3 regions of the Cupriavidus sp. UME77 genome follow, and region 3 is predicted to be linked to each of the others. Evidence: predicted binding sites of a transcription regulator. Region 3 holds the regulator's gene; each other region holds the start of a gene.

Region 1 (9,491 bases), on a different contig from region 3:
GACTGCAGCGCGTTCCTCGATCGGGATGATGGTGCCGCCGCGGCTGAACGTGTATTTGCCTTTCCACACCGCGCGGTTCTGCCTGACATCCGTCAGCGTCGTGCCATATTCGATCGACAGGCGGCCGCCGGACGCATTGACCACACCCCCGCCGTTGGCGATGGTCAGCACCGTATCGGCGCTGAACGTACGCATCCTGCCGGTCAGCGCGGTCGAGTCCAGCTCCAGCCCCGAGATCTCGTCGTACGCCGATTCCACACCGCACTGCCGGGTCACCTCGCGGAACTTGGCCGCGAACGCCGCGGAGAAGTCGCTGTTCCACCCCATGCCGGTAGTGCCCAGCACATACATGCGGGTGGGCTTGCCGGTGTAGTCGCTGGCGCGGCTGGTCACGCCGACAGTGGTTGGCGCGCAGCCGCCCAGCAGCATCGACGCTACGGCCAGCGCGACGGGGGCGCTATTTCGATATCGGTTTCCCATGTCTTGTGCCTAGAGAGAAATGGCCAGGCGAGCGGCTGCGGCCGGCGCCCGCTCGCTACTTCGTGTATGAAAAGTAATAGGGACTGGTGGCGGATCGCATGACATAGCGTCCGTCGGCCTCGGTCAGCCGATAGCACGTTTGCATCGCGCTGAAATTCGGGTTGGCCATCTCCAGGCAGACCTGGCCGGTTTCCGGCTCGATGCGGTAGCGCCCGGACGAATAGCCGCGGCTGACGGAATTGGTCACATCCAGGCTGCCGCTTTCCCGGACCTGCATCCAGAGCGTAACGCCGGACGGCGCGATGGCATTGATCCTGCCAAGATGCGTGAAATGGCTGGTCAGCTCGGCCCCCGTCAGTTGCCTGCCCTGCGGGCCGGCTGCGGGCCGGGCCGGGGCGTAGGCGGTGGCGCCCTGGCCGGGCTGCCCGGGCTGGCCAGGCGGGAGCGCCACGGCAGGCGGGGCGGCGGATGCCGTCTCGCTACGGAATTTCTGCAGCGCCAGCGCGGACCGCGCCGGCACCTCGCTGATCCATTGCGCGGGAATGGCAAAGTTGATGTTCTGCGCGTCGGTCCGCATCAGGTAGGTAATGCCGACGAGTTGCCCGTTCGTGTTGAACAGGCCGCCACCGCTGGAGCCTGGGGAGATCGGGGCGGTGGTCTGCAGGCGGACGATGCGGTCGCGCTCGTCCTTGTTCAGCGAGGAGAGCAGGCCATCGCTCAGCGTCAGCTCGTAGCCGCGCGGCGCGCCGATGGCGTAGACCTTCTGCCCCACCTTGAGCGCGGCCAGCGGCGCGATCTTTACCGCCGGGGCGGTGAGGCCCTTGGCGCGCAGGATGCAGAGGTCGCGCTCGACATCGGCGTGCACCAGGCTGGCGCCATACGTGACCTTCTCGCGCCGGATGCTGATGGACTTGCCGCTCTTGAGCACGTGGCAGTTGGTGACCAGTTCCTCCGGCCCGATCACCACCGAGCTGCCCAGGCCGAACCGCGTGCCCTGCGCGTCAAAGACGGATACCACCCAGATGCTGGGCGATTCCCGCTCATAGAGTTCGGCCGAATCCAGCGCCAGGCAATCCGTCGAGATGCCAAAAGCCAAACACGAAATAGCGACGCTTCCCGCAATGTTTTGCGCCCGACCCATGATGTTCATTCTGGTGACTGGTTTCGCCGGATTCAGCCGCTATCCTGACGGTGCGGGCTGTCTGGTCTTTCCCGGCCAAAGCGGCCGGGCTGCCTATGATAAACGTTCCGGATGCCAAGCGGGCGGCCCGCTATTGCGGCCGCCGCGCTAAAGATTCCCGGTTGATGGCCGACAACATGGATGCTGGGAGGTGTGCCTTCCCGCTGGCTTCAATGCCAATCGTAGCTTCGAACGTAGCTTCAATCTCAACCTCAATTTCAACCTGGAAGACCCTTCAATGGATATTTCCCTCGTCAGTGCGGCTAGCAACTCGGGCGGCGATCCGGTGCCCACCATGATGCTGCGCAAGTCGCTGGACCTGCAGGCCCAGAGCGTGGCAACCCTGCTGGGCTCGATGCCGCAAGTCAGCGTTCCGGCCAGCAATCCCCCTCACCTTGGCCAGAACATCGACGTCAAGGTCTGATTCCGGCAATCCGGTAACGGAGCTGCCCGCGCCCGGGTTGACATCAAACGGGCGCGGGGGGCTAAACGGCGGAGCCGGGTGGCTGCGGCGCCAGTGCAAACGTCAGCCGCACGGTCGTTCCTTGCGCCGAAGAGCGCAGGTCCAGCACCGCCCCGATGGCCTCGGCACGCCGGCGCATATTTCCCAATCCCCGTCCGTGCGCGGCAGCCTCGGGCGTAAAGCCACGGCCATTGTCATGGATCTCGATGACCAGGGCTTGCTGGCCGGCATGATGGCGCGCCGAGACCCGGATAGCGCTGCCGCCGGCATGCTGCATGGCATTGGAAAACACCTCCAGCAACAGGTAGTGCAGCTCACGCACCCGCTGCGGCGTCAGGTCGTGCAGCGCCGGCAGGCGCGCCACCTGCCAGTCCACCCGCAATCCCGCCGCCTCCAGCCGCGGGCCAAGCCGGTAGCGCAGGTTGCCGAGTACGGTGGCCAGGTCGCCGCCGGTATCCTGCAGCGCATCGACGGATAGTTTCAGGGCATCCAGCGCATGCTGCAGCTGTTGCTGCAATGTGTGCGTGGAAGGGCTGCCGGAGCGCAGCATGGCGAGCATGCCCACCAGCTGGCTGCCAAGCCCGTCATGGATATCGCGCATGATCCTGCCGCGTTCCTGCAGGGTGGCCTGCTCGCGCTCCATTTCGTGGGAGTGCTGGTACAGCGCATGCAGTTCCTGCTCCTTGCGGGAGACCGCGCTGTCGAGCTTCTGGTTCAGGGCAGCCAGCATGCGTGTGGCGCGCGTGTAGCGGTCGACCAGCAGCCAGCCCATGGTCAGGCTGAAAATCAGCGACACGTAGCGGGTGACGGAGGAGTCCCAGTAGTCATCCCCGATCCACCAGACATGGATCAAATCCAGCACCGAGATGAGCAGGGTGAGGCCAAGGGCGGCGGCAATCGCCGTGCGCTCACGCTCCGGACGCGTCACGGCGGCGCGGACCAGCACGGCCACGATCGACAAGGCCATCGCAACATTGACGACCACATTGGCCAGCACCATGGCGTGGGTGCTGTGGGCCGCCACCATCAGTGCGATCAGCGGAAGCTTGACGCTCAGGTAGAGCAGCATCCCGCGGCGCAGCCAGCGCGCCTCCAGGCCGGTCACAAGGATGGCGAACCGGGCGGTCGCGTACATGAAGACCGTCCGCCCGGCCAGCACCAACGCGAGCCACACATCGGGCGCGCCGGCCTCGTCGGAAACGAAGTACTCGGCCAGCCCGAAAGACCAGCCAAGCTCGGCGATGGCATATAACCCGAACAGGGGATCCCGTTGCCGCCACCATACCAGCGCCGCCAGGCACGCCAGCAGCATGCTGGCCGCTGCGATGACCACCGGGCCGATGACCTTGAACCAGAGCGCCCGCTGGTAGTGCGCCTCCACCAGGGCCGGCGCGCCAAACTCCACGCGTGACAGGCCGCCGCGCGAGCTGGCGCTGGCAGCGATCGTGACAAGCAGTTCGTTCTCCGGGCGCAGCAGGTCAGCTGGCACCGGGATCAGCAATGGCTGCTGGCCGGCATAGGGCGCCGGGGCCGACAGGCTGCCAGCGTGGGCGAGGCGGCTGCCGTTGAGGCGCACCTCATAGCTATTGGCGGCCCGCTCGATGTACAGCGCGGCCATGCCCTGGCGGCCTGGCAGATCCGGGAAGCGCAGGAGAAATCGCGCACCGCCGCTCTGGCCGGGACGGAACCGGTCCCAGTAGTAAGGCAGGCTGATGGTGGCCGGCGTGCCGTCGGCGGTGATCATGGCGGCCTCGCCAAGAATCTGTAGCTGCCCGGCGGCAAGCGGTGATGAACCGGGCAAGGCGAGCAGCAGCCAGAGCACTAACGCCAGCAGCGGCTTTGAAGTGAGCAGGGATTGGGACAAGAGGGTGCGCGGCAGCCGCAAGGGGGCGGTAGCCGGCGTGCCGGGGGCGCTGGCCGCCGCGAGGGGTATCACCATGAGCTGGTCTGGGGCTTGGCGCAAGGGTGCGGGACGATGCCGCGCCCATCGTAGCGTTGCACCGGAGTTCGGTCAATCGCGCCGGTGGAGCGGCCCATCGCCGTGCCATCAGGCGGGATGGGCCGCGTCTCACCCCACCGCGGCCGGCGCGGTCTCGGCGGGCCGGGAACTGGTGCCGGCCGCGGGCGAAGAGACCCGCTTCAGGCGTGGGGCGTGTGCCGCCTCGGCATGGTTGCCCATGACCTCCAGGCGCAGCAGGATGATGGGCACGGACGCCAGGGCGCGTTCCAGCGCGACCAGCAACTGCCCGGCCCGCATTTGCGGCATCCGGATCTCGAAGCTCAGCATGCACTTGATTGGCGGCAGGCCGAGCGGCATCTGCCGCTCGTTGGACGGGTACTGGCCGCAGTCGCTGGTGGCGCAGCGCATGGCCACGCGCACGTCGGGCACATCGTCCAGCCGCGCGATCACGCTCAGGCGATACAGGCGCCACCGCTGGATGGGCGGCGCAAGGTTGACGGCTTTCATGGCAGGTCTCCTTTGTCTTTCGACGCGAGGCAATCGAAGCGTTTGGTGCGCCCGGCCGTGGCCGGGGCGCACCGGGCCTTTAAAGCGCGGGCCGCAAGCCGGTGGAAAGTTGCAGCTCCACCGTGGCGCCCGCCAGGTCCGCCTGGGCCTGGAGGTAGTCGAGGTAGGTTTCGTCCGCGGTGCGTTGCGCATCGAGCAGTTCCAGCAGCGACGCAGAGCCCTGGCGGTACGACTGGCGCATGCCGTCCAGCACCCGGTCGGCATCGGCGATCACCGAGTCGCGGTAGCGCTGCAGGTTGTCCTGCGCAGCCTGGAACGCGGTGAGCGCGTTGCGCACGTCGACCTCGGTTTTCAGCTCGGCCTCGCGCAGCGCCAGCATGGCCTGCGTGACCTCCGACTCCGCCTGGATCAGCTCGCCGCGCTGCAGCCGCGACAAGGGCAGGGGAATCGATACCGACACGCCCAGCATGCGCGAGCGCGCCGCGCCGTCGCCGTTGGGCTGGCCCTCGTCGTCCGTGGTGCCGCGCACGCCGGGGGTCATGGTCATCGCGAAGCTCACGCTGGGATCCACCCAGCGGTTGGCGCGCGCCAGCCCTGACTTGTCGCGGGCATTCTCCAGCGTGGCGCGGGCGATCCGGACCTCGTCGCGCGCCTCCATCGCCTGGGCGATCAGCGCGCCGCTGTCGGTGCCGGGATCGTAGGGCTGGAACTCGCAAGCCAGCGGCGCGTTGCCGAAGGCCTCGGCCACGCGCACGCCAAGCTGGATGGACAGCTTTTGCATGGCGGCCTGCGCGGCGGCGCGCGCCGATTTCACCTCGGCGGTGAAGCGGTCACGCTCGACCCGCGACTGCGACAGCTCCAGGCCACCGATGTCGCCCGCCTTGCGGCGGATCTCGTTGGCGCGCACCACATTGGACAGGGCGGACAGCGTCGATTCCTGCCGGACCAGGGCCTCGCGGCTGCGGCAGGCTTCGACAAAGGCGGTGGCGGATTCCTGGTACAGCGCGTGCTTGAAGCCCTGCAGGTTTGCCTCGGTCAGGCGCAGGTTGCTCTGGGCGGCGCGGATGCGCGCGCCGCGCTTGCCGCCCAGCTCGATGGGGATCTCGATTTCGAACTCATGTGTGCGCGGCGGCTTGGGCGACACCGCGCGGCTGGTCTCGATGTTGCCACGGCCGTACTTGAGCACCGGGTCCGGGCGCACGCCGGCGATCGAGATCTCGGCTTGGGCGCCGCGGATGGTTTCCTGCTGCGCGGACAGGCCGATGTTGTGCCGCTCCACCGTGTCGAGATAGGAGGCGAAGCGGACCGGTGCGCGGGCCGTGGCGGCGGCGGGCGTGTCCTGTGCGTCCTGCCCCCAGGATGCGGATGCCGCCAGCATGGATGTTGCCAGGACGAGGTGGCGCAGGGCGGGTGCCGCTGGCAAGTTCTTGTCTTTGATTTGCATGGGATTCTCCTCAGGCCTGGCCGGCGGCGCTGGTCGCCGGTGCGTTGCCTTCGGCATCGGTTTCCGATTCCCCGGCCGCTTGCGCCGCGCGCTCGGCGCGGGCCTCGACCAGGTAGTAAAGGGCGGGCAGCAACAGCAGGGTCAGCAAGGTGGCGGTGAAGAGCCCGCCTACCACCACGGTGGCCAACGGACGCTGCACATCGCTGCCGAGACCTCGCGCCAGCATTGCCGGGGTGAGCCCGATGGCGGCCACGGTGGCGGTCATCAGCACCGGACGCATGCGGCTTGCCGCGCCTTCGATCACGGCTTCGCGCAGGCTCAAGCCGTTCTGCGCGCGCAGCCGGTTGATCTGCGAGATCATCAGCACGCCGTTGAGCACGGCGACGCCAAACAGGGCGATAAAGCCCACCGCGCTGGACACGTTCAGCGTCATGCCGCGCAGATGCAGCGCAGCCAGGCCGCCGATGGTAGCCAGGGGCACCGCCAGCAGCACCAGCGCCGGCTGGCGCAGGTTGCGGAATTCGGCAAAGAGCAGCACGAACATCAGCGCCAGCGTCATCGGCAGGATGATGGCGAGGCGCGCCTGCGCACGTTCCAGGTTCTCGAACTGGCCGCCCCATTCGATCTGGATGCGCTTGTGGTCGTAGGACACGGCGCGCTCGATGGCGGGCTGGGCCTCCTTGAGGAAGCCGGACAGGTCGCGGTCGCGCACGTTCAGGCGCACGATGATGTGGCGGCGCGCCATCTCGCGCACGATCACGCTTTCGCCTGACACGGTGGTGATGCGTGCGACCTGCGCCAGCGGCACCTTGGCGCCATTGGCCGCGGTCAGCATCAGGTCGCCCACGCCGGATGCGCTGGCACGCACGGCCGGCGGGAAGCGCACCGTCATGTCGTAGCTCTTCTCACCCACATAGAGCTGGCCAACCGGCGATCCACCGATGCCGGTGGAGATCAGCTCGGCCACGTCGGCCGCGTTGATGCCGTAGCGCGCGGCGGCGGCGCGGTCCAGGTCGATCTTCAGGTTGGGCAGCGGAGGCTCCACGTCGATTGCCACATCCGCGGCGCCGGGCACGCCGCGCAGCGTGGTGGCCACTTCGCCGGCAATGCGGCGCACGTCGCCCAGGTTCTCGCCGAACACCTTGACCACCAGGTCGCTATGGGCGCCGGAAAGCTTGTCCTGCACCCCGTCGATCATCGGCTGCATGAAGCCCACCGAGTAGCCTGGCATCTGCGCGTAGCGTGCCGCCAGCTTGTCGATCAGTTGCTGCTTGGTCATGCCCGAGGCCCACGTCTTGTATGGATGCAGGCCGACGCTGGCCTCGATATGCGAGGGCGTCCAGTAGTCGGTGCCGTCGTCGTTGCGGCCGGTCTGCGTCACCACGTAGGCGACTTCCGGGAACTCGCGGGTTACCCGGCGCAGCTCGCTGGCCATGTCGGAGGCGCGCTCCAGGGTGATGCCGGGCGGCATCTGCACCTGCAGCCACAGCGAGCCTTCGTCCAGGTACGGCAGGAAGTCGCGCCCGATGGTGGCGCCAAGCGCCAGCACGCAGGCGAGCGCCAGCGCGCAGCTGGCGGCCACCCAGCGGATGCGGCCAATGCCGCGCTCCAGCGCGGCGCGGTAGCGCACGCCCAGCCAGTCCAGCACAGGATTGTGGAACACGTGGCGCGGCTTGCGCATGGCAATCCAGGCCAGCCCCGGCACCAGCGCCAGCGCAACGATCAAGGCGCCGATCAACGCCGCGCCAACGGCGAACGCCATCGGCGAGAACAGCTTGTACTCGATGCGCTCGAAGGAGAACAAGGGCAGGTAGGCCGCAACGATCACCAGCATGCCGAAGAACATCGGCCGTGCCACCTGCAAGGTGGCCTCGATGGCGTCGCGCGGGGTGAGCGCGCGGTCCTTGTCCTGCTCGCGCCGGCGCAGGATGTTCTCCACCAGCACCACCGCGCCATCCACCAGGATGCCGAAGTCGATCGCGCCCAGGCTCAGCAGGTTGGCCGGGATGCGCAGGTGATACATGAAGACAAAGGCGATCAGCAGCGAGAGCGGAATCGTCAGCGCCACGATCAGGGCCGCGCGCGGGCTGCCCAGGAACAGCAGCAGCACGATGCCCACCAGCAGCATGCCTTCGGTCAGCGTGAAGCCCACTGTGCGCATGGTGGCGTCGATCAGCGAGGTGCGGTCGAGGTAGGCGACCACCTTGACGTCCTTGGGCAGCAGGTTGTCGTTCAGATCCCGCACCGCCTCGTGCACGCCCGCAAGTGCTTCCGACGCGTTGAAATCCTTGAGCAGCAGCGTGATGCCGGAGATCGTGTCGGGGTTGTCGTCCTTGCCCAGGATGCCGCGCCGCTCCACGTTGCCGTAGCGCAGCGTGCCAAGATCCTTGACCAGCACGGGGGTGCCGTCCTTGCTCGTGACCACTACGTTGCCCATGTCGTCGAGCGAGCGCAGCAGGCCCACGCCACGCACCACGTACGATTGTTCGCCGCGGTCGATGACGCTGCCGCCCGCATTGACGTTGTTGGCGTTGAGCGCCTCGGTGACCTGGGTCAGCGTCAGGTTGTACTGCGTCAGCCGCGCCGGGTCGAGTTCCAGCATGAACTGCGTGGTGAGCCCGCCGAAATTGGTCACGTCGACCACGCCGCGCACCTTCTTCAGGCGCGGGATCACGGTCCAGGTCTGCAGCTCGGATAGCTCGCGCAGGTCGCGCGTCGTGGACTCCAGCGTGTAGCGGTAGAACTCCCCGGTGGGCGAGGTGTATGGGTCCAGCCCCGGCTTGGCGCCGTAGGGCAGGTCGACCTCGTTCAGGCGTTCCTGCAGGCGCTGGCGCGCCCAGTAGCCGTCGGTGCCATCCTCGAACACCACGGTGATGAGCGACAGCGCAAACAGGCTGCGGGTGCGCAGCACATGCATGCCGGGGGTGGCCAGCAGCGCGCGCTCCAGCGGGATGGTGATCTGCTGCTCGATTTCCTCCGCGCCGAGGCCTGGCACCTGGGTCACGATCTGCGATGTCACGTCGGCAATGTCCGGATAGGCCTCCACGGGCAGCTGCTTCCAGCTGTAGGCGCCGTACAGCGCCACCAGCGCAAAGACCAGCCAGACGATGGCGCGCCGGTTGAAGCATAGGGTGACGAGGCGGTCAATCATGTAGCAGCACTCCGTTCTTCACGACGATGCGTTCGCCGGCCTTGAGCCCGGCGAGGATCTCGACTTGCCCGTCGGCATGCGCGCCCGTGGTGACCACGCGCGGCTCGAAGCGCAGCGGGGCCTTCTCCACCAGCACGCGCGTGTAGAGCCCGCTTTGCAGCAGCGCGGTGGGCGGCACCAGCAGTGCCGCGTGCTTTTCTCCCGCGAAGATCACCTTGGCAAAGAGGCCTGGGCGATAACGTCCGTCCGCGTTGTCGATGGCCACGCGGACTTTCACGGTGCGGGTGTCGGGGTCGAGGATCTCGC
Region 2 (9,491 bases), on a different contig from region 3:
CCTTGAGGGCGGCCAGCGGCGCGTCCCCGTCCGCCAGGGCGGAGAAGCAATCGTCCTCGATCAGCGCGATGGCGCGCGCATCGCACCAGGCCACCAGCTGCGCCTTGTTGGCATCCGGCATGATGCTGCCCAGCGGATTCTGCAGGTTCGGCACCACCACCACCGCGCGGATGTTGTCGTAGGTCTGCGCCGCCAGTTCCAGCGCATCGAGCGAGATGCCGGTCTGCGGGCTGCTGGGAATCTCCAGCGCGCGCATGCCCAGGCTCTCCAGTATCTGCAGCAGGCCGTAGTAGGTGGGCGACTCCACGGCAATCACGTCGCCGGGCTGTGCCACCGCGCGCAGGGCGAGGTTGAGCGCCTCGGTGCAGCCGTGGGTCACCAGGATCTCTTCCGGCGCAACCGTGACGCGCGAGAGCAGCGCGTTGCGCGCCAGCACGGCGCGAAAGGCTGGATGGCCGCCGGAATCGGCCGCGCTGCCGAACACCTGCGGGTGCAGGCGCAGCGCGCGCGCCGCCGCACTGCGCAGGCCCTGCGCCGGATACAGCGCGGGCGCGGCGCAGGCGCCGGCAAAGTTCACCGCGACCGGTTGCTGGCGCCCGCGCGCGGTGATGGCGGAGATGCGCTCATGGATGCCCACATATTGGGCGGGGTCCGGCAGCGTGGCGGCAGGCTCTTCGATCGGCGCCAGCGGCTTGTGCCGGCGGTGCCGCACGAAGTAGCCCGAGCGCGGCCTGGCCTCGAGCAGGCCATCGCTTTCCATCTGCCGGCAGGCTTGCAGCGCGGTCGACACGCTCACTCCGTGCAGCTCCATCAGCGTGCGCACGGAGGGCACGCGGTCCCCCGGCTTCAAAACGCCCGTCTCAATGGCGTGCAGGTAGTGCTGGGCAATCTGGCGGTAGAGGGGGGCGGATTCCATGCGGCATGGTGGCGCGGCGGCGGCCGGCGCAACAGATACAGATCGGGGTCTTCTGTATCGTAACAGATGCTCTGTTATGCCTCTGTTACGGTTCACAAGCCACGGGCGTGTGCCTGTTTTGGTCCGGCCCGCATGGGTAGTCTGGAATCCTGTCAAAGCCAGGGAGCCGGCATCATGCAAAGCTATCGTTCAGACCCGATCATCCCCACTGTCCAGCCCGTGCAGCCCACGCCAGCCATGCCGGCTGGCGCCGAGCCGCAAGCGCAGGCAATCGACCTCGAAAGCAGCCGCGTGCTGCGTTTCCATGCCATGGCCGGCACCACCCTGTGCGTGCTGGAAGGCGAAATCGAACTCACCGAGGCGCCGCGCTGGCTGGCCGGCGCCGTGTGGCGGCAGCCGCGCCGTCTGCCTGCCGGCAGCGTGGTGGCGCTGTCGCCCGGCTGGGTGGAAGTGCTGGCCCGGCAGGCGGCCACGCTGCGATTGCAGGCGCCGGCGGCCGGGCCGTGGTGGACTCGCTGGCTGCGGCTGGCGCAGGCATGAATAGCGGGAGCGCAACGAAGGGGATGAGCCGGCGAAGGCCTGGCGCGCACTTGGCCGGGACGGCCGCCCTGGGGCGGTCAGTCCTGCTGGCCGTGCGCGCTCAGCATGGCATGGGCCACCAGGTCCAGGGCGGGCCGCGTGTCGCCGTTCTTGTCGGTCCAGACCTTGGGCGTGAGGCTGCCTGACAGCGCGACCGATTCGCCGTCCTCCAGCGCCAGCAGCCCTGCGCGCACCTTGTCGGCAAACGCGATCACATTGACGATGACGGTGTCGCCATCGTTGATCGCTGCCTTGAGCTTGGCGGTCACGTACTGGCTGCCGCCCTGGCCGGAACGTTCGCTGGCGTGGCCGTGGAGCCGGCCGCTGACTAGTGCATCGATCATCTTTCTTCCTTGCTGGTTATCTTGCCGGGGTGCGGAAGATCTCACAATTTCGCACGCTCGTGGCAGAGAATGCGGACCCTGGCGCTAAAAACGATAAAATTGCGGTCCGGCCAGCCCGACGCTCAACCAGAGTGCAGTCCGCGCCCCTTCCGGCGCCGACCCACCGGCCGCAGAATTCCAGGTTCCCATGCTACGTCTAAGTGAAGTCAAACTCCCGCTCGACCACGCCGAGAGCGATCTCAAGGCCGTGGTCCTCGCCCGCCTCGCCGAGCTCGGCGTCAAGGCCGATGGCCTGACCGGGTTCACCGTGTACCGCCGCGCGCACGATGCCCGCAAGCGCTCCGATATCAAGCTCACCTACATCCTCGATATCGCGGTGAAGGACGAAGCCGCGGCGATCCAGCGCATGGCCGGCAAGCCGAACTGGAGCGTGACGCCGGACATGGCCTACCGGTTCGTCGCCCAGGCGAGCGCATCGGGCACCTCGCTGCGCCCGGTGGTGATCGGCATGGGCCCGTGCGGTTTGCTCGCCGGCCTGATCCTGGCGCAGATGGGCTTCAAGCCCATCATCCTGGAGCGCGGCAAGGAAGTGCGCGAGCGCACCAAGGACACCTTCGGCCTGTGGCGCAAGAGCGTGCTGAACCCCGAGTCGAACGTGCAGTTCGGCGAGGGCGGGGCGGGCACGTTCTCCGACGGCAAGCTCTACAGCCAGATCAAGGACCCGAAGCACTACGGCCGCAAGGTGCTCGACGAGTTCGTCAAGGCCGGCGCGCCGGAGGACATCCTCTACCTCGCGCGCCCGCACATCGGCACCTTCCGCCTGGTCAGCATGGTGGAGAAGATGCGCGCCGAGATTTTCGCGCTGGGTGGCGAGGTCCGCTTCGAGACCCGCGTCGAGGACGTGGATATCGAGGGCGGCAAGATGCGCGGCCTAAAGCTGTCCAACGGCGAGTACCTGCAGGCCGACCACGTTATCCTGGCGGTGGGCCACAGCGCGCGCGACACCTTCGAGATGCTGCATGAGCGTGGCGTGTTCATGGAGGCCAAGCCGTTCTCGCTGGGTTTTCGCATCGAGCATCCGCAGGGCATGATCAACAGCAGCCGCTTTGGCAAGTTCGCCGGCAACAAGCTGCTGGGCGCGGCGGACTACAAGGTGGTGCACCACGCCAGCAACGGGCGCGCGGTCTACAGCTTCTGCATGTGCCCGGGCGGCACGGTGGTGGCCGCGGCCTCGGAGCCGGGCCGCGTGGTGACCAACGGCATGAGCCAGTACATCCGCGCCGAGCGTAATGCCAATGCCGGCATCGTGGTGGGCATCACGCCGGAGGATTTCCCCGGCGGCCCGCTGGCCGGCATCGCCTTCCAGCGCCATTGGGAAGAGCGCGCCTTCGAACTTGGCGGGCGCAACTACAACGCGCCGGCGCAGTTGGTGGGCGACTTCATCGCGCGCCGGCCGTCCACGGCGATGGGCGCGGTCGAGCCCTCCTACAAGCCGGGTGTCACGCCGACGGACCTGTCCACCGCGCTGCCCGACTACATCATCGAAGCCATCCGCGAAGCGCTGCCGGAACTGGACAAGAAGATCGCCGGCTTTGCCATGCATGACGCGGTGCTGACCGGCGTGGAAACGCGCACGTCGTCGCCGCTGCGCATCCGCCGCAAGGACAACTACCAGAGCATGAACGTGGAAGGGCTGTACCCGGCCGGCGAAGGCGCCGGCTATGCGGGCGGCATTTACTCCGCGGCCATCGATGGCATCGAAGTGGCCGAGGCCGTGGCGTTGAGCATCGTCAACGGCAAGGCGGCCTGAGCGAGCCCAGGCTGGCTTAGCGCCCGGCAGCCCCGGCCGCTTCCAGCCAGGCCGAGGCGCCCAGCCCGGCCGCGCGCCCGCTGGCAAAGCAGGCGGTCAGCAGGTAGCCGCCGGTGGGCGCTTCCCAGTCCAGCATCTCGCCGGCGCAGAACACGCCCGGCACGGCGCGCAGCATCAATTGCGCGTCCATCGCCTCGAACGCGACGCCGCCGGCGCTGCTGATCACTTCATCGATCGGGCGCGCGCGCAGCAAGCGCACGGGCAGCGCCTTGAGCGCCGCCGCCAGCCGCGCGGGGTCGGCAAATTCTTCCTTTGACAAGCACTCGCGCAGCAATCCGGCCTTGACGCCGGTGATGCCCAGCTTGCTCTGCAGGTGGCTCGATAGCGAGCGCGCGCCGCGCGGGCGCTGCACCGCTTCGGCCACGCGTTCGGCCGGCAGGCCCGGCGCAAGGTCGAGATGGATCGTGGCCTCTTCCGTGGCCTCGAGCAGGTCGCGCATTGGCGCGCTCAGCGCATAGACCAGGCTCCCCTCGATGCCGCCGGCCGTGATGACGAACTCGCCCTGGCGATAGTGCTCCACGCCATCGCGATCGCGCAGCCCGATGGCCACGGCCTTCAGCGGGTGGCCAGCGAAACGCGTGCGGAAGTGTTCGCTCCAGGCTACGTCGAAGCCGCAGTTGGCGGGGCGCAAAGGGGCGATGTCCACGCCGCGCGCGGCCAGCAGCGGCACCCATGCGCCGTCGGAACCCAGGCGTGCCCAACTGCCGCCGCCAAGCGCCAGCACCGTGGCATCGGGCCGGACCAGCTGCTCGCCATCCGGCGTGGCAAAGCGCAGCTGGCCCGATGCATCGTCCCAGCCCAGCCAGCGATGGCGCATATGGAACCGCACGCCGGCCTCGCGCAGGCGGTGCAGCCACGCACGCAGCATCGGCGCGGCTTTCATGTCGGTGGGGAAGACGCGGCCCGAGCTGCCGACGAAGGTCTCGATGCCCAGGCCGTGCACCCAGCCGCGCAGCGCTTGCGGATCGAAGCCCGCCAGCAGCGGCGCGATTTGCGCGCTGCGCTTGCCATAGCGCCCGAGGAAGGGCTGCGCCGCTTCGGAATGCGTGAGGTTCATGCCGCCGCGCCCGGCCATCAGGAACTTCCGGCCAACCGAGGGCATGGCGTCATACACGTCCACGCGAAAGCCGCGCGCGGCCAGCACCTCCGCCGCCATCAGGCCCGCGGGGCCGCCGCCGATCACGGCGATGCTGGCGGCAGGGAGGGAGGCGGTGGGTGCAGACATGGGTTGGATCCGGGGCAAGGCGGTCGATCGCGCAAAGGGGCGCAAGGCAGGGTGCGGCGGATCGGATTATATAGGGCAGGGGCAACTGCTAATATCGCGCCTTCCCTCGTGCCACGGGTCTCCCGCGCCTTCCATGCCCTTGCCGTTCCGCTTGTCGTTGCCTCTTCCCGCCGCGCGGGCCTTCGTGCCGGTCTTGCTGGGCTTGCTGGGTCTTGTAGCCGGCATGCACCCCGCGCTCGCGCAGGAAACCGCGCAGGGGTTGCAGGAAAAGGCGATGAAAGGCGATTTCCTGTCCCAGCGCAACCTCTCGTACTGCCTGCAGTCCGGGTGCCTCGGGCTCGAGCGTGACCGCGTCAAGGCCTGCATGTGGCGCAAGGTGATCGTGCTGTCTGGCGAGCGCCATGTCACCGACCTGGACTCCGCCAACCTGGAGTACGTCTGCGCAAAGCTGAGCACGGCAGAGCGCGATGCGGCCATGCGCCAGGCGGACGCGCTGGCCAGGCAGATCTACGGGCCGCGGCGCTGAGCGCCTTTGCCTGCTTGGGCGGGAGGCTAAAATAGCGGTTTGGCGCGTTTAGCGCCGTTCCCTGCGTCACGCATCGCCATGCCCATCGCTTCGCCATCCAGCCAGTTCATCGTAGACACCACCCAGCAATGGCTGGAACGCGCAGTGATCGGCCTCAACCTGTGCCCCTTCGCCAAGGCCGTGCACGTGAAGCGGCAGATCCGCTACACGGTGAGCGATGCCACCGATACCGAGGGCGTGCTCGCCGATCTCGAAACCGAGTTGCGCACGCTCGCCGATGCCGACCCTGCCGAGATCGACACGACCCTGCTGATCGTGCCGCACGCGCTGGCCGAGTTTCTCGACTACAACGATTTCCTCTATTTCGCCGAGCGCTTGCTCAAGAGCCTGCGCCTGGCGGGCATCCTGCAGATCGCCAGCTTCCATCCGCACTACGAGTTCGGCGGCAGCGAGCCGGACGACATCGAGAACTACACCAACCGCGCGCCTTACCCCATCCTGCACCTGCTGCGCGAGGACAGCATCGCGCGCGCCGTGGCGGCTTTTCCCGATGCGTCGGAGATCTATGAGCGCAACCAGGAAACCATGCGCCGGCTCGGCCACGATGGCTGGCGCAAGCTGATGACCGAAGCCAGCGGAACATAAAAAACGCGCCGTTGACGCGCGTTGACGCGGCGCGTTTGAGCTTGCGCACAGCAGCGCGCCATTGGCTTGGCGCGAGCCAGCTTCAGCCGGCAGCAGCCGGCTCCTGCGTATAGAAGCGCGCTTCCATCTCTTCCAGTCCCAGCGTGCGCAGCACTTCGTTCAGCCGCTCGGCCGGGCGGCGGCGCGGCAGGTCCTTGTACTGCGCGATGATGAGCTCGTTCTTCATCGAGTGTTCCCAGCCCACCAGCTCGGTCACGCTGACCTGGTAGCCATGCGCCTCCAGCTGCAGGCAACGCAGCACGTTGGTCACCTGGCTGCCGAATTCGCGCGTATGCAGCGGGTGGCGCCAGATCTCGGTCAGCGGATTGCCGGCCAGCAGCTTGCCCTTGTTCTTGCGCAGCACGCCCGCCACCTCGGCCTGGCAGCACGGCACCACCACGATGTACTTGGCGCGCTTTTCCAGCGCGAAACGGATCGCATCGTCCGTGGCTGTGTTGCAGGCGTGCAGCGCGGTGACGATGTCGATGGTGGGCGGAAGCTGATCGGAGGTGATCGAATCCGCTACCGACAGGTTCAGGAACGACATGCCCTTGAAGCCCAGCCGGCTGGCGAGTTCCTGCGAGCTGCGCACCAGCTCTTCGCGCGTCTCGATGCCGTAGATGTGCGACTGGTCGAGCTGCGCCTTGAAGAACAGGTCATACAGGATGAAGCCGAGGTAGGACTTGCCGGCGCCGTGGTCGACCAGCGTCACGTCCGGGTGATCCTGCTTGAGGTCTTGCAGCAGCGGCTCGATGAACTGGAACAGGTGGTAGACCTGCTTGAGCTTGCGGCGGCTGTCCTGGTTCATCTTGCCATCGCGCGTGAGGATATGCAGCGCCTTGAGCAGTTCGATGGACTGGCCGGGACGGATTTCGTGGGGGCTGGGCGCCGGTGCGGCGGGCGTCTTGGACGCCGGGGACTTCTGGGCCATCTGGGATGTCTGGAACCTGGGGAAAAGCGGTGAGGCGTGCGCCAAAGCCGGACGACGCTGCGCCGGTACAGCGGCAGTTTACCGAAAGTCGCGCTTGCCCGGGCGAGTGGTGCAACCGGCGCATGCCGGCGCCGCCTTGCCGGCCCCCCTGAAGAGGCCCCCTAAACAAGCCCCCTGAACAGGCCCGCTATAGCAGGCAGTAATCCACCGGCACGAGCGGAGGCGGCAGCTCGGTCTCGCCCAGCGCTTCCTTCATGCCGATTTCGATGGCGCGGCAGAGCGCATCGAGCGGCAGGTCGTTGGCGCTGGTGCCGAACGGCTCTTCCAGCTCATCGCCCAGCGCATCCAGGCCGAAGAAGGTGTAGGCCACGATGGCCACTACCACGGGCGTGACGAAGCCGATGGTATCCACCAGCCCGAACGGCAGCAAAAAACAATACAGGTAGGCGGTACGGTGCAGCAGCAGCGTGTACGAGAACGGGATGGGCGTGTTGTGGATGCGGTCGCATGCCACCGCCGTGGCCATCATGGCCGACAAGGTGTCGTCGATGCCGGCGGCGAGGCAGGGCTCGACGCGGTGCTGCCGCACGCACTGGCCCAGGTCTTCGCCCATGCGCATCATCAGCAACGCGGGCGCATTGGTGGTGCGCTGCACGTCGGCGAGCTCCGCCGGGCGCAGCCACGCGGGGTCCAGGCTGGTGGCGGCGCTGGCGCCGCGCAAACGGTTGCGCAGCGCGTACGCGTAGGCAATCGTGCGGGAGATCATGCGCACGCGCGCGTCGTTCAGGCCCGCTGGTTTATGGCCGGCGCTGTCCGGCACGTTGTCCGCGATCAGGCTGAGGCATTGCCGTGCCAGGTTGTGGCTGCGCACCACCAGCTCTCCCCACAGCTTGCGCCCTTCCCAGAAGCGATCGTAGGCGGCGGTATTGCGAAAGCCCAGGAAGATGGCCAGCGGCAGGCCGATCAGCGTGAAGGGGATGGCCGTGAGCGTGATCTTGTGCGCGAAGAACGCGCCGTGGCTGAGCGTGACGGCAACCGCTACCAGCAAGTTCACCAGCAGCACGCGCCAGATGCGCGACAGGATCGAGCCTCGCAGGACCAGGAACAACCTCGGTCCCGATGGGCGGTCTCGCACAATCATCTGTGATCCCCTGGCATTGCGGCACGGCGTTCCGTCGATGGGCAGAAGTGTACATTTTTCGCCTCGGGCGGTGGGGTGCGGGCTGCGGCGCGGCTCAAGTTTTCGGCGAAACGGCCGATGGTGTTGTGTGCGTCGGAAGGGACCAAGATCCAGCGGCGCATCAATGACATCCCCGGCTTCAAGGGCCTGCCTTGCAGGCCATGGGCACCGGGCGGCCGCGCCATGGCGCAGCGGCGGCGCGGCACTGCCGAGGCCGGGATTGCGGACGACCCCGAGGACGGGGCGGAGCCGTCCGGACATGATCCATCAATGGAACAACCGAATGGAAAACCGGGGACAAGACACAGGGGACGGCGGCTTACGGGTTAGCCTGGACGACAGCGCGCGGCAGCTGCGCGCGGCGTATGCCGCCATGCCGGGCCGCATGGCGCCGGACCGCGCCGTGCTGCAAGAGGCGCTGGCCAGGGGCGGCTGGGCGCTGGCGAAACTGGACACCGCCGCAATCGGCACCTTTCTCGCGCAATGCCAGCGCGCCACCGAGGGGACGCCCGTGGAAGCGCTGATCGGCGAGCTGACCGACGGCTACTTCGATCTCAGCGTCAGCAGCGACAACCTGAGCGTGCGGCTCAACCTGCTGCCGCCGCAAGGCGGGCGCGAGGTGTCACGGGACGAGATCCGCGCCGCGCTGGCCGAGCGCGGCATCAAGGCCGAGCCGGACAGCGCCGCCCTGCGTGGCGCGGTCGAGGCGGGATATTGCGACGGGCTCGAGATTGCCACGGGACGCGCGCCGCTGCCCGGCATGCCGGCGCGCTTCGAGAGCCTGCTGGCCCCTCCCAAGCCGCTGGTGGCCGAGGACGAAAGCGGCCGCATCGACCTGCGCGACCTGGGCACGCTGTTGCTGGTCAATCCCGGCACGCCGCTGATGCGGCGCATCCCGGCACGCCAGGGCAGCGACGGCATTGATGTCTTCGGCAAGGTCGTGCCCGCCGTGCCGGCCGCCGATCCGCCATTTGCGGACGGCTTGAGCGGCGTGGCGCCGGATCCCGCCGATCCGGAGGTGCTGGTGGCGGCGATCTCCGGCTCGCCGTCCTTGTCGGCGCAGGGCGCATCGGTGAGCCCGGTGGTCGATGTGGAAGCGGTGGACATGCATTCCGGCAACGTCACTTTCGACGGCACGCTGCGCGTCAACGGCGATATCAGGACCGGGATGACCGTGCGCGTGACCGGCGATGTGATCGTCACCGGCACCATCGAGGCTGCGCATGTGGAGGCGGG
Region 3 (9,491 bases):
CGACCGCGAGAACGGCCAGACGCTCGCTGTGCATTACCTGCTGTGCGACCCGGCGCTGTCCGCCGAGGGCGCGCAACTGGCCCGCTGGGCCCGTTGGGCCGAGGCCGGCGAAGCGCAACTGCGCACGCTGCGCCATGCGCTGGACCACCTGGGCCAAGGTGACGGCGGCAATGAACCCGCACAGGCCGAAGCGCAGGCCTGCGCCCGCTTGCTCGCGCTGCAGATGGGCGTGGCCGCGCTGCGCCTCGAGCAGGCCAGCGACGATTCGGTCGGCGCATTCCTGGCGCGGCTGACCGGCCGTGCGCCGGCTCGCCAGGCTTGCGGCGCCGCCGTGCTGGTCGAAGGCATCGGCCGCCTGCTGGCCTTGCTCGACGTGCTGGAAAACTATCCGGCCCGTGGCGGCCGCGCCGCGCAGCCCGTTGTTCAGGAAGCCCCGCCGGAGACGTTCCAGCTGGGCGGCGCCGGCGGCTTGCTCGAGGCGCGCATGAGCGCAAGCCGCGTGTTCGAGACGCTGGCACAGGGAGAATAAGCCGTGAATTCACTCGCATCCGACCAGGCGGAAAGCCTGCGGCGCATGCTGGCGCCCCGCGCCACGCGCCGCATTGCCGTGGTCGCAAGCGATGCCGGTGCCGGCGCCACTACGGTGGCACTGGGGCTGGCCAACGCCCTTGCCCTGCAAGGTGAACGCGTACTGCTCGTCGATGAGGACCGCTTCGGCGCCCGCGCCACGCGGCTTGCCGGCGCCATGCCGGAAGGCACCCTGGCCGCGGTGCTGGGCGGCGCAGTGATGCTCGATGCCGCGCTCGGCAAGCGTCCTGCCGGCACCATCGCCGTGCTGCCGGGCAGCCCCCAGGCCAATGGCGACCTGCAGTTGCTCAAGTCGTTTCGCACCGTGCTCAGCGATGCCCGCCGCGATGCGGATGGCGGCTTGTCGCAAATGGCTGGCGCGGCGCACAACCTCGTGGTGGTGCTGCGCGCGGAGCCGGCCTCGATCAAGGCCGCATACGCCTGCATCAAGCAGCTCAATCACCTTTACGCCTGCCGGCGTTTCCACCTGGTGATCAATGCCGCCGCCGGAGACGCCGCCGCCAGTGCGGTGCTGGGCAACCTGGCCCGTACCGCCAGCCAGTACCTTGGCGTTGAGGCCAGTCCCGCAGGCAGCCTGCCGCACGATCCGCTGGTTGAGCGCAGTACCGCATTGGGCCGTTGCGTGGTCGAGGCCTTCCCGGCCGCGCCCGCCACTGCCGCATTACGCCGAATTGCCACGGGCATTGCCAGTTGGCCAATGTCCACCGATCCCCGTTCAACCCTGTCGGCGCCGATGGCGCCGACGGCCACGGCCCTGGCTTAAGCGCCGGGCCCTGCAAGCTAGGACTCACGAGAATTCCACCATGTATACGATTCAGGGAAAGCTCGAACAGACTGATACCGTGACGGCGCATGCGTCGCTGGTGCGTCGCATCGCCTTGCAACTGGCGGCCAAGCTGCCGGCCAGCGTGCAGCTCGATGACCTGATCCAGGCCGGCATGATTGGCCTGCTTGACGCCGCCAAGCGCTATGAAGACACCCACGGTGCGCGTTTCGAGACCTACGCCAGCCAGCGCATTCGCGGCGCCATGCTCGACGAGGTGCGCGCCAACGACTGGCAGTCGCGCAGCCTGCGCCAGTTCACGCGGCGGATCGAGCGCACCGTGCGCGGCCTGGAGCAAACGCTGGGCCGTGCGCCGCTCGATTCCGAAGTGGCGCAGGAGTTGGAGCTGCCGCTCGACGAATACCAGACGCTGCTCAACGAGGTCTATGGCTGCCAGTTGCTGCACTATGAAGACTTCGAGCGCTCCGGCGAAGAAGACTTCCTGGACCGGCACCTGAGCGTGAGCGATGACGGCAACCCCCTCACTGTGCTGATGGAGAGCGGTATGCGCGAAGCGCTGATCCGCGCCATCGAGCGTCTGCCCGAGCGGGAGAAGCTGGTGCTGTCGCTGTGCTATGACCAGGAGCTGAACCTGCGGGAAATCGGCGCGGTGCTGGAAGTCACCGAGTCGCGCGTGTGCCAGATCCGTAGCCAGGCGATTACACGGCTGCGTTCGCAGTTGCGCGGATTGCTGTGAGCGGCTGGCCCAAGCGCTTCGCCGCGGCGGCGCTGGCCGTGGCGTGCTGCCCGGCACTGGCAGCGCCTGGCGGGCAGGCGCTGCATAGCTGGTCGGCTTCGGTGAACGGGCCCGCGCTGTACAGCAGAGGCTTGCGCACCGTTTCCGTCCCGATTTCACCGACCGGTTATTTGCCGCAGGCGCAGGGCGCGATCACGACGGTGCGGTGGCGCTATAGCTTCTCGCGTACGCCGCCGAATGAACTGCAGGCTTACCTATGCAATGCGCAACGATGTGTATTGCTGTCGGGGGCTGAGGGGCTGACCGAGGCGTTTAGCGGGGATGACGCCGCCAAAGGCTTTGTGTTTGCTTTTCAGGTGCCGGGAAAGGGCGCGTTGACGCCGGTCTTGATTGGGCAGGCCAATGAGGTGACGGTTGGGTTTCGGTGAGGGGGGCTGTGGTTGCTTCGCTGCTACGTCTTAGCTTCAACGGCTTAACTTCAACGTCAACAGCCTAAAGTCAAAGGCAGTTTCACCATCCCAATCGTCCTCTGTTCCCGCTGGCTTGCTCCCCTCTCCCACTTGTGGGAGAGGGGCCGGGGGAGAGGACGGGCACTCGCAAGAACGAGATGCCATGAACTACCAAATTCAACCACTGGCCAGGCTGACCCCTTGCGGCCCGGTCTGCGTGCGCCCGTCGCGCCCGTAGAGCGTCGTGTTGTCACCCCGTTGCCGCAACGCCAGGATCGCTTCCTCGGTGAACTCGAGATGCGCATCCACAACCGCGGCATTCAGCGCATTGGCGTCGCTTGCAGTGCGTGCCGCAAACACCAGCGTGCGCCATGCGGCTTCCACCGACGGATCGATCTGGCGCCCGAACAGCTGGCCGCCCGCGCCGGTGCGAATTCCCATGGCGCCCATTTGTGCCTCGCGCGTGCGCGTCAGGGCACTCAGCAATCCGGCCAGTTCGACCTTGCGTTCCAGCAGCCCGGCAAGGGCCTGGTAATCGCCGGCCTTGATCAGGCTTCTCTCTTCGCCTAGTACGGTGGCGAACTCCTGCGCGAGCTCGGTTTCGCGGCGCAGATTCTGGATCAGGGACTGGCTCATGGCTTGCCTATCTTAGGGTGGGGTTGGCGATGCGGCCCGTAGCAAGCCGCGGTGTCAGGCGCCGCCGCTGAGTTCGCGCAGGGACGCGAGCAGGCCGTCGGCGATCTTGCTTGGGTCGATCTTGATGCGGCCTTCGGAAATAGCCTGGCGGATCTCTTCGACCTTGGCGGTGTCGATATCGTCGTCATGGTCTTCCACCATGCGCGCGCCGATCTCGCGCACCTGGGCCGACAGGGGGCTGCTGACGCGCACGCTGGACGTCTCCGGAGCAGCCGTCGAACCGGGGGCGCCGGCCACGCTGCGCACGGCGCCGTCGATGGCGTCGCTCGGCCTCGACGAGGTGGTCTGATTGATCTTCACGATGATTCCTTGCTGGGTACCTTTGGCTTATCGGATGCTTCGGGCGAAACTTTAGGTCGAATTGCGACGCCGCAGCGCCGTTTTTCCGGCCCCGGAGCGCGCCATATTGTCTCATGAGCCGGCTCATGAGACGCGTACGCAACTCCGGGTGTCGCCGTCCCGATTTCCTATTGCTGTAGCACCACCGTGTCGCCATTGCGCACCAGCGCATTAACCACCTGACCGCTCTTGAGCCGCACCTGGACGTTGTTGCCCACCGCAGCCTCGGCCATGACCTTGCCTTCGCTGCTGAGCTGGAACGAATCGCCTTCCACCAGCACCGTCACGTTCTGGCCCTGGCGTACGGCAATGGCCTTCTTCAGTAGGTCCATCCGCATTGGCGAACCCGCGGCGATGCGGTTGGCCGCCACCGCGCCGGTCACCTGTGCGGGATCCGTCACCACCGCGCGCGGCAGCGACGCCAGGTCGCCTTGGCGGACTTCCATATCGGCCGCATCGATGGCCTCGCCGGGCATCAGGTTACGCCCGGCCACATAGTAGTCGGCCACCACCGACACGCGCGCTTGCACGTAGCGGGTCCAGGGACGTTCGCCGGCGCAGCGCACGCCGACCGAGACCCGGCCCCAGGGGGACGCGCCCGGCGGCAGGAACGGCTCGGGCAGCGGGCAATCCGGCGCGCGCCCGCCCGAAGGCGGCACCACCTGAATGGTGGCCTTGCCGGGCAGGCCGGCAGTCTGGCGTTCAAGGAATTGTTCGACCGCGGCGCGCACCGGGTCTTCGGGGAACGGCGAGGGCGGCGCCGCGCCGGCGCTGCCGGGCAGCGTGCCGCCAGCGGCCAGCACGCAGAGCAGGGCGCGCGCCGCGGCGGCCCGGAAACGAGGGTTCATGTGTACATCCAGGCAAGGAAACGACGCGGGCTGCACCGCGAAAGCGGGTGCCGCGTGCGTGTCAACGGGTCCTATTGTAGGCAGCCCCGCGTTCTTGCTCGAGTCGAAATGCGCGGTTTTCTTTGCCCTATTCGTGCGATTGGCATGAAGGGGCCGCCCCTAAGATGGCACACCTGAAGAAGGTCGACCTTCGTTGCTCTCCCCCTCCAGCGAGACACAGACATGATTGACAGACTCGATGCGGCGTTGCGCTTCCAACAAGAAGCGCTGAGCTTGCGGACCCAGCGGCAATCGGTGATTGCCTCCAATATCGCCCATGCCGACACACCCGGCTACAAGGCGCGCGACTTCGATTTCTCCAGCACGCTGGCGCAAAGCGTCGAGCGCGGAAAGCAAGCCGAAGGCGTGTCGCTGTCCACCACCTCGGCGCGCCACTTGCCGGGCGTGACGTCTGCGTTCGCCGACAAGATGCAACTCGACTATCGCATCCCGATGCAGTCGAGCATCGATGGCAATACCGTCGAGATGGACACCGAGCGCGTCGCCTTTGCCGACAATGCGGTGCACTTCGAGTCCGGGCTGACCGTGATGAGCGCCAAGATCAAGACCATGCTGTCGGCCATCCAGCAGTGAGCACGCCATGCCCGCAATGAACATCTTCGAAGTCGCCGGTTCGGCCATGGCTGCGCAGTCGCAGCGCATGAACGTGACCGCGTCCAACCTGGCCAATGCCGACAGTGCGGTCGGCCCCAACGGCCAGCCTTACCGCGCCAAGCAAGTGGTGTTCGGCCTTGCCGCCACACCAGGCCAGAACGACGTGGGCGGCGTGCAGGTGGAGGGCGTGGTGGAAGATCCGTCGCCCCCGCGCATGGTGCACAACCCCACGCATCCGCTGGCCAATGCCGACGGCTACGTCACGATGCCAAACGTTAACCCGGTGGAGGAGATGGTCAACATGATCTCGGCCTCGCGTTCCTACCAGGCCAACGTGGAAGTCCTCAACACCGCCAAGAACATGATGCTCAAGACACTGACCATCGGTCAGTAAAACCGGGATACGCAATGACCACGACCTCCTCCACAGGCAGCAGCACCAGCGCCGCCGGGATCGCCAATACCCTGCAAAGCGGCAGCGCCTCCGCCGCTGACCTGCAGAACAACTTCCTGACGATGCTGGTCACGCAGATGAACAACCAGGATCCGCTTAACCCGATGGACAACTCGCAGCTGACCTCGCAGCTCGCGCAGATCAGCCAGGTGAGCGGCATGCAGACCTTGAACACCACGCTGAACTCGCTGCTGTCGCAAGTCAGCGCGAGCCGCGCGATGGATTCGGCAGCGCTGATTGGCCACACCGTGATGGTGCCGGGCAATGCCACCACGGTGGCCAGCGGCGTGCCGGGCCAGATCGGCGTGGACCTGCCGTCCACCGCCGATGCGGTCACGGTCCAGGTGGTCGACGCGAACGGCAACGTGGTGCGCAACATCAACATGAATGGCCAGACCGCCGGCGTGCACGACATCGCCTGGGACGGCAAGAACGATGCAGGCGTCGCCGTTGCCGACGGCGACTACAGCTTCAAGGTCACCGCTACCGCCAACGGTAAGGATGTCGCGCCGGTCGCGCTGGTCTACGGCAAGGTCAACAGCATCAGTGGCGACTCCACGGGCGTGCTGGTCGACATCGGCGGCGGCCGCACCGCGCCGGTCGACGGCGTGCGCCGCATTCTTTAATCACGTGGCCACGCGCGAGACGCGCCGGCAGGATGTCAGGTAACTAGGAGAAAATCATGGGTTTCGGTCAAGGGGTAAGCGGCATCAATGCCGCCGCATCGAATCTGGACGTCATCGGCAATAACATCGCCAACGCCAACACGGTCGGCTACAAGCAATCGACCGCGCAGTTCGCCGACGTGTACGCCGGCACCAAGATCGGCTTGGGCACGACCGTGAATTCGGTGGTGCAGTCGTTCAACCAGGGCAATATCGAGTCGAGCGGCAATGCGCTCGATGTGGCCATCACCAATGGCAATGGCTTCTTCCGCCTGACCGATTCCTCGGGCTCGGTCTTCTACTCGCGCAACGGCCAGTTCCAGCGCCAGCAGGACGGCAGCATCACCAACGCGCAAGGCCTGAAACTGACCGGCTACCCGGCTGGCACGACGGGCGGCGGCGCTGTGCAGCCGCAGCCGCTGGTGGTGCCGAACACCACGATGGCCGCCAAGGCGACCACCACCCTCGGCATCTCCTTCAACCTGAACTCCGGCAGCACCGTGCCGACCACGCCGTTCGCCAGCACGCCGGCCGCGCTGCCGACGTCGAGCATGTTCAACTACAGCTCCGGCGTCACCGTCTATGATTCGCTGGGCAACGCCAAGCAGCTCACGGCGTACTTCTCCACGGGCACGCCCGGCGCGGGCACGTTCCCGGCGCCCGGCGGCGGCGGCACCGACTGGACGATGAACCTGACCGACGCGGCGGGCAACGTGGTTGGCGCGCCGATCACGCTCAAGTTCGACTCGAAGGGCACGCTGCAGTCGCCGGCCGCAGGCGCTACCACCACCATCAACATTGCCGCAGCCAACGGTGCGGCACCCCTGGCCATCGCGATGGACCTGACCGGCACGACGCAGTTCGCCGGTGCCAACGACACCAAGCCGCCTGTGCAGAACGGCTATACCGCGGGCAGCCTGCTCGGCTTCGCGATCCAGCCGGATGGCACCATCCTTGGCAGCTACTCGAACCAGCAGACGCAGTCGCTGGGCCAGGTCGTGATGGCCGGCTTCGGCAACGTGCAGGGCTTGAAGCCGGAGGGCAACAATGTGTGGTCCGCGACCGGCGCATCGGGCCAGGCCGTGGTCGGCGCGGCCGGCGGCAGCCTTGGCACGCTCAAGTCCAATGCGGTGGAGGCATCCAACGTGGACCTGTCCGGCCAGCTGGTCAGCCTGATCGTGGCGCAGCGCAACTACCAGGCCAACGCGCAGACGATCAAGGCGCAGGACACCGTCATGCAGACGCTGGTCAACCTGTAATGCGCAGCGTTGGCAAGACGAGCCGCACGGCCAGGAACTAAAGGGACGCCATGGACCGCATGATCTATACCGCCCTGTCGGGGGCCAAGCAGACGCTCGACCAGCAGGCCGCGGTGTCCAACAACCTGGCCAATACTTCCACGCCGGGCTTCCGCGCGCAGGTCAACATGTTCCGCGCGGTGCCGGTGGTGGGGCAAGCCTCGCCAACGCGCGCATTCACGCTGGCGTCCACGCCTGGCGCCGACTTCAAGGCCGGCCCGCTGACCTACACCGAGCGTCCGCTGGACGTGGCGCTGCAGGGCAACGGCTGGCTGACGGTGCAGGCACCGGACGGCACGGAAGCCTATACGCGCGCCGGTTCGCTGCAGGTGTCGGCGGACGGGCAGCTGGTTACCAGCACCGGCCTGCAGGTGATGGGCGATGGCGGCCCGATCGCGGTGCCGCCGGGCGCGCAGATCACCATCGGCAGCGATGGCACGATCACTGCACGCGGCCCAGGCGAGACCTCCGCGGGCCTGGCCCAGGTGGGCAAGCTGCGGCTGGTGAATCCACCGCCCGATTCGATCGCCCGAGGCGACGATGGCCTGTTCCGGCTGCGCCCCGGCGCGCAGCCGCTGCAGGTTGACGCCAACATCCGCGTGATTTCCGGTGCGATCGAAGGCAGCAACGTCAACCCGGTCGAGGCGATGGTCGACATGATCGCCAACGCCCGCCGCTTCGAGATGCAGATGAAGATGATCCAGGGCGCTGACACCAACGATCAGCGCGCTAATCAACTGCTCTCGAATAACTGAACTTTGAATTGATGTGCCGCCGCGGCTCGCGGCGGCCTTGTGAGGACAAACATGATCCGCTCTCTCTGGATTGCCAAGACCGGCCTCGATGCGCAGCAGACGCAGATGGACGTGATCTCGAACAACCTGGCCAACGTTTCCACCAACGGCTTCAAGCGTGGGCGCGCCGTGTTCGAGGAACTGATGTACCAGACCGTCCGCCAGCCCGGCGCATTGTCTTCGGACCAGACCACGCTGCCGTCCGGCCTGCAACTGGGCACCGGCGTGCGCCCTGTGGCTACCGAGCGGATCCATACCCAGGGCAATCCGCAGCAGACCGGCAACAGCAAGGACGTGGCCGTGATCGGCCAGGGCTTCTTCCAGGTCACGATGCCCGACGGCACCACTGCCTACACGCGCGATGGCTCGTTCCAGGCCGACCAGAACGGCCAACTGGTGACGTCCAGCGGTTTCGTGATCCAGCCCGCCATCACCCTGCCGGCCAACTACACGGCGCTGACGATTGCTCGCGACGGCGTGGTCTCGGTGACCCAGCCCGGTTCGAGCGCCAACGTGCAGGTCGGCCAGCTGCAACTGGCTACCTTCGCGAACCCGGCCGGCCTGGAGAGCCTGGGCGAGAACCTGTACGTGCAGACCGATGCGTCGGGCGCGCCGAACACCACGGTGCCTGGCCTGAACGGCTCCGGCACGCTGCAGCAGAACTACGTCGAAGCGTCCAATGTGAACGTGGTCGAAGAGCTGGTGAGCATGATCCAGACCCAGCGCGCCTACGAAATCAACAGCAAGGCCGTGCAGACCTCCGACCAGATGCTGCAGCGCCTCACCCAGCTGGGATGATCATGATTGCCTCGCTGACTCGCCTGGGCGCGCTTGCCCTTTGCTGCTTCGCGACAGGTTGCGCGATGATGCCGCGCGAGCCGCTGGTCCAGCTGCCCACCTCCGCGCGCGCAGAGCCGCGCGCGCTGGCGCCGGCGAGCGGATCGATTTACCAGTCGTCGTACGCGGGCAATCCGTTGTTCGAGGATCGCCGGCCGCGCAACGTGGGCGATATCCTCACCATCGTGATCAGCGAGAACGTCAACGCCAGCAAGAACTCCGGCACCAACGCCAGCCGCACGTCAAATAGCGCGCTGGCCTTCGATGCCGTGCCAAGGGCGCTTGGCGGGCTGTTCAGCAGCGCCCAGAACGCAACCATGAGCGGCGCCAATGCGCTCAAGGCCAGCGG

Evidence for each region. Region 3 encodes FliA, which starts transcription of late flagellar genes. Its sites were predicted from a motif close to CTAAAGTTTNNNNNNNNNNNGCCGNTA; they were not measured.
Region 1: A9975_RS01645 (YjfB family protein) is a predicted target of FliA. The motif match lies at 1,769-1,795, and genes of this name have one in related genera.
Region 2: A9975_RS31095 (DUF342 domain-containing protein) is a predicted target of FliA. The motif match lies at 8,310-8,336, and genes of this name have one in related genera.

Annotation. Positions count from the first base shown of each region.
Region 1 is NZ_LZZU01000005.1:99,073-108,563, forward strand. It holds gene A9975_RS01635 (hypothetical protein) at 1-480, opposite strand, end outside; gene A9975_RS01640 (S1C family serine protease) at 536-1,576, opposite strand; gene A9975_RS01645 (YjfB family protein) at 1,899-2,084, shown strand; gene A9975_RS01650 (ATP-binding protein) at 2,146-4,062, opposite strand; gene A9975_RS01655 (hypothetical protein) at 4,192-4,590, opposite strand; gene A9975_RS01660 (TolC family protein) at 4,670-6,034, opposite strand; gene A9975_RS01665 (efflux RND transporter permease subunit) at 6,045-9,185, opposite strand; gene A9975_RS01670 (efflux RND transporter periplasmic adaptor subunit) at 9,178-9,491, opposite strand, start outside.
Region 2 is NZ_LZZU01000080.1:62,589-72,079, forward strand. It holds gene A9975_RS31050 (PLP-dependent aminotransferase family protein) at 1-916, opposite strand, end outside; gene A9975_RS31055 (hypothetical protein) at 1,091-1,456, shown strand; gene A9975_RS31060 (single-stranded DNA-binding protein) at 1,534-1,839, opposite strand; gene A9975_RS31065 (NAD(P)/FAD-dependent oxidoreductase) at 2,027-3,649, shown strand; gene A9975_RS31070 (TIGR03862 family flavoprotein) at 3,666-4,934, opposite strand; gene A9975_RS31075 (hypothetical protein) at 5,068-5,460, shown strand; gene A9975_RS31080 (DUF1415 domain-containing protein) at 5,539-6,105, shown strand; gene A9975_RS31085 (SAM-dependent methyltransferase) at 6,188-7,075, opposite strand; gene A9975_RS31090 (bestrophin family protein) at 7,263-8,216, opposite strand; gene A9975_RS31095 (DUF342 domain-containing protein) at 8,515-9,491, shown strand, end outside.
Region 3 is NZ_LZZU01000045.1:93,733-103,223, forward strand. It holds gene flhF (flagellar biosynthesis protein FlhF) at 1-529, shown strand, start outside; gene A9975_RS17555 (MinD/ParA family protein) at 533-1,351, shown strand; gene A9975_RS17560 (RNA polymerase sigma factor FliA) at 1,392-2,108, shown strand; gene A9975_RS17565 (flagellar protein FlhE) at 2,105-2,536, shown strand; gene A9975_RS17570 (flagella synthesis protein FlgN) at 2,735-3,193, opposite strand; gene flgM (flagellar biosynthesis anti-sigma factor FlgM) at 3,248-3,553, opposite strand; gene flgA (flagellar basal body P-ring formation chaperone FlgA) at 3,721-4,440, opposite strand; gene flgB (flagellar basal body rod protein FlgB) at 4,663-5,073, shown strand; gene flgC (flagellar basal body rod protein FlgC) at 5,081-5,488, shown strand; gene A9975_RS17595 (flagellar hook assembly protein FlgD) at 5,503-6,174, shown strand; gene flgE (flagellar hook protein FlgE) at 6,231-7,472, shown strand; gene flgF (flagellar basal-body rod protein FlgF) at 7,523-8,266, shown strand; gene flgG (flagellar basal-body rod protein FlgG) at 8,318-9,103, shown strand; gene flgH (flagellar basal body L-ring protein FlgH) at 9,106-9,491, shown strand, end outside.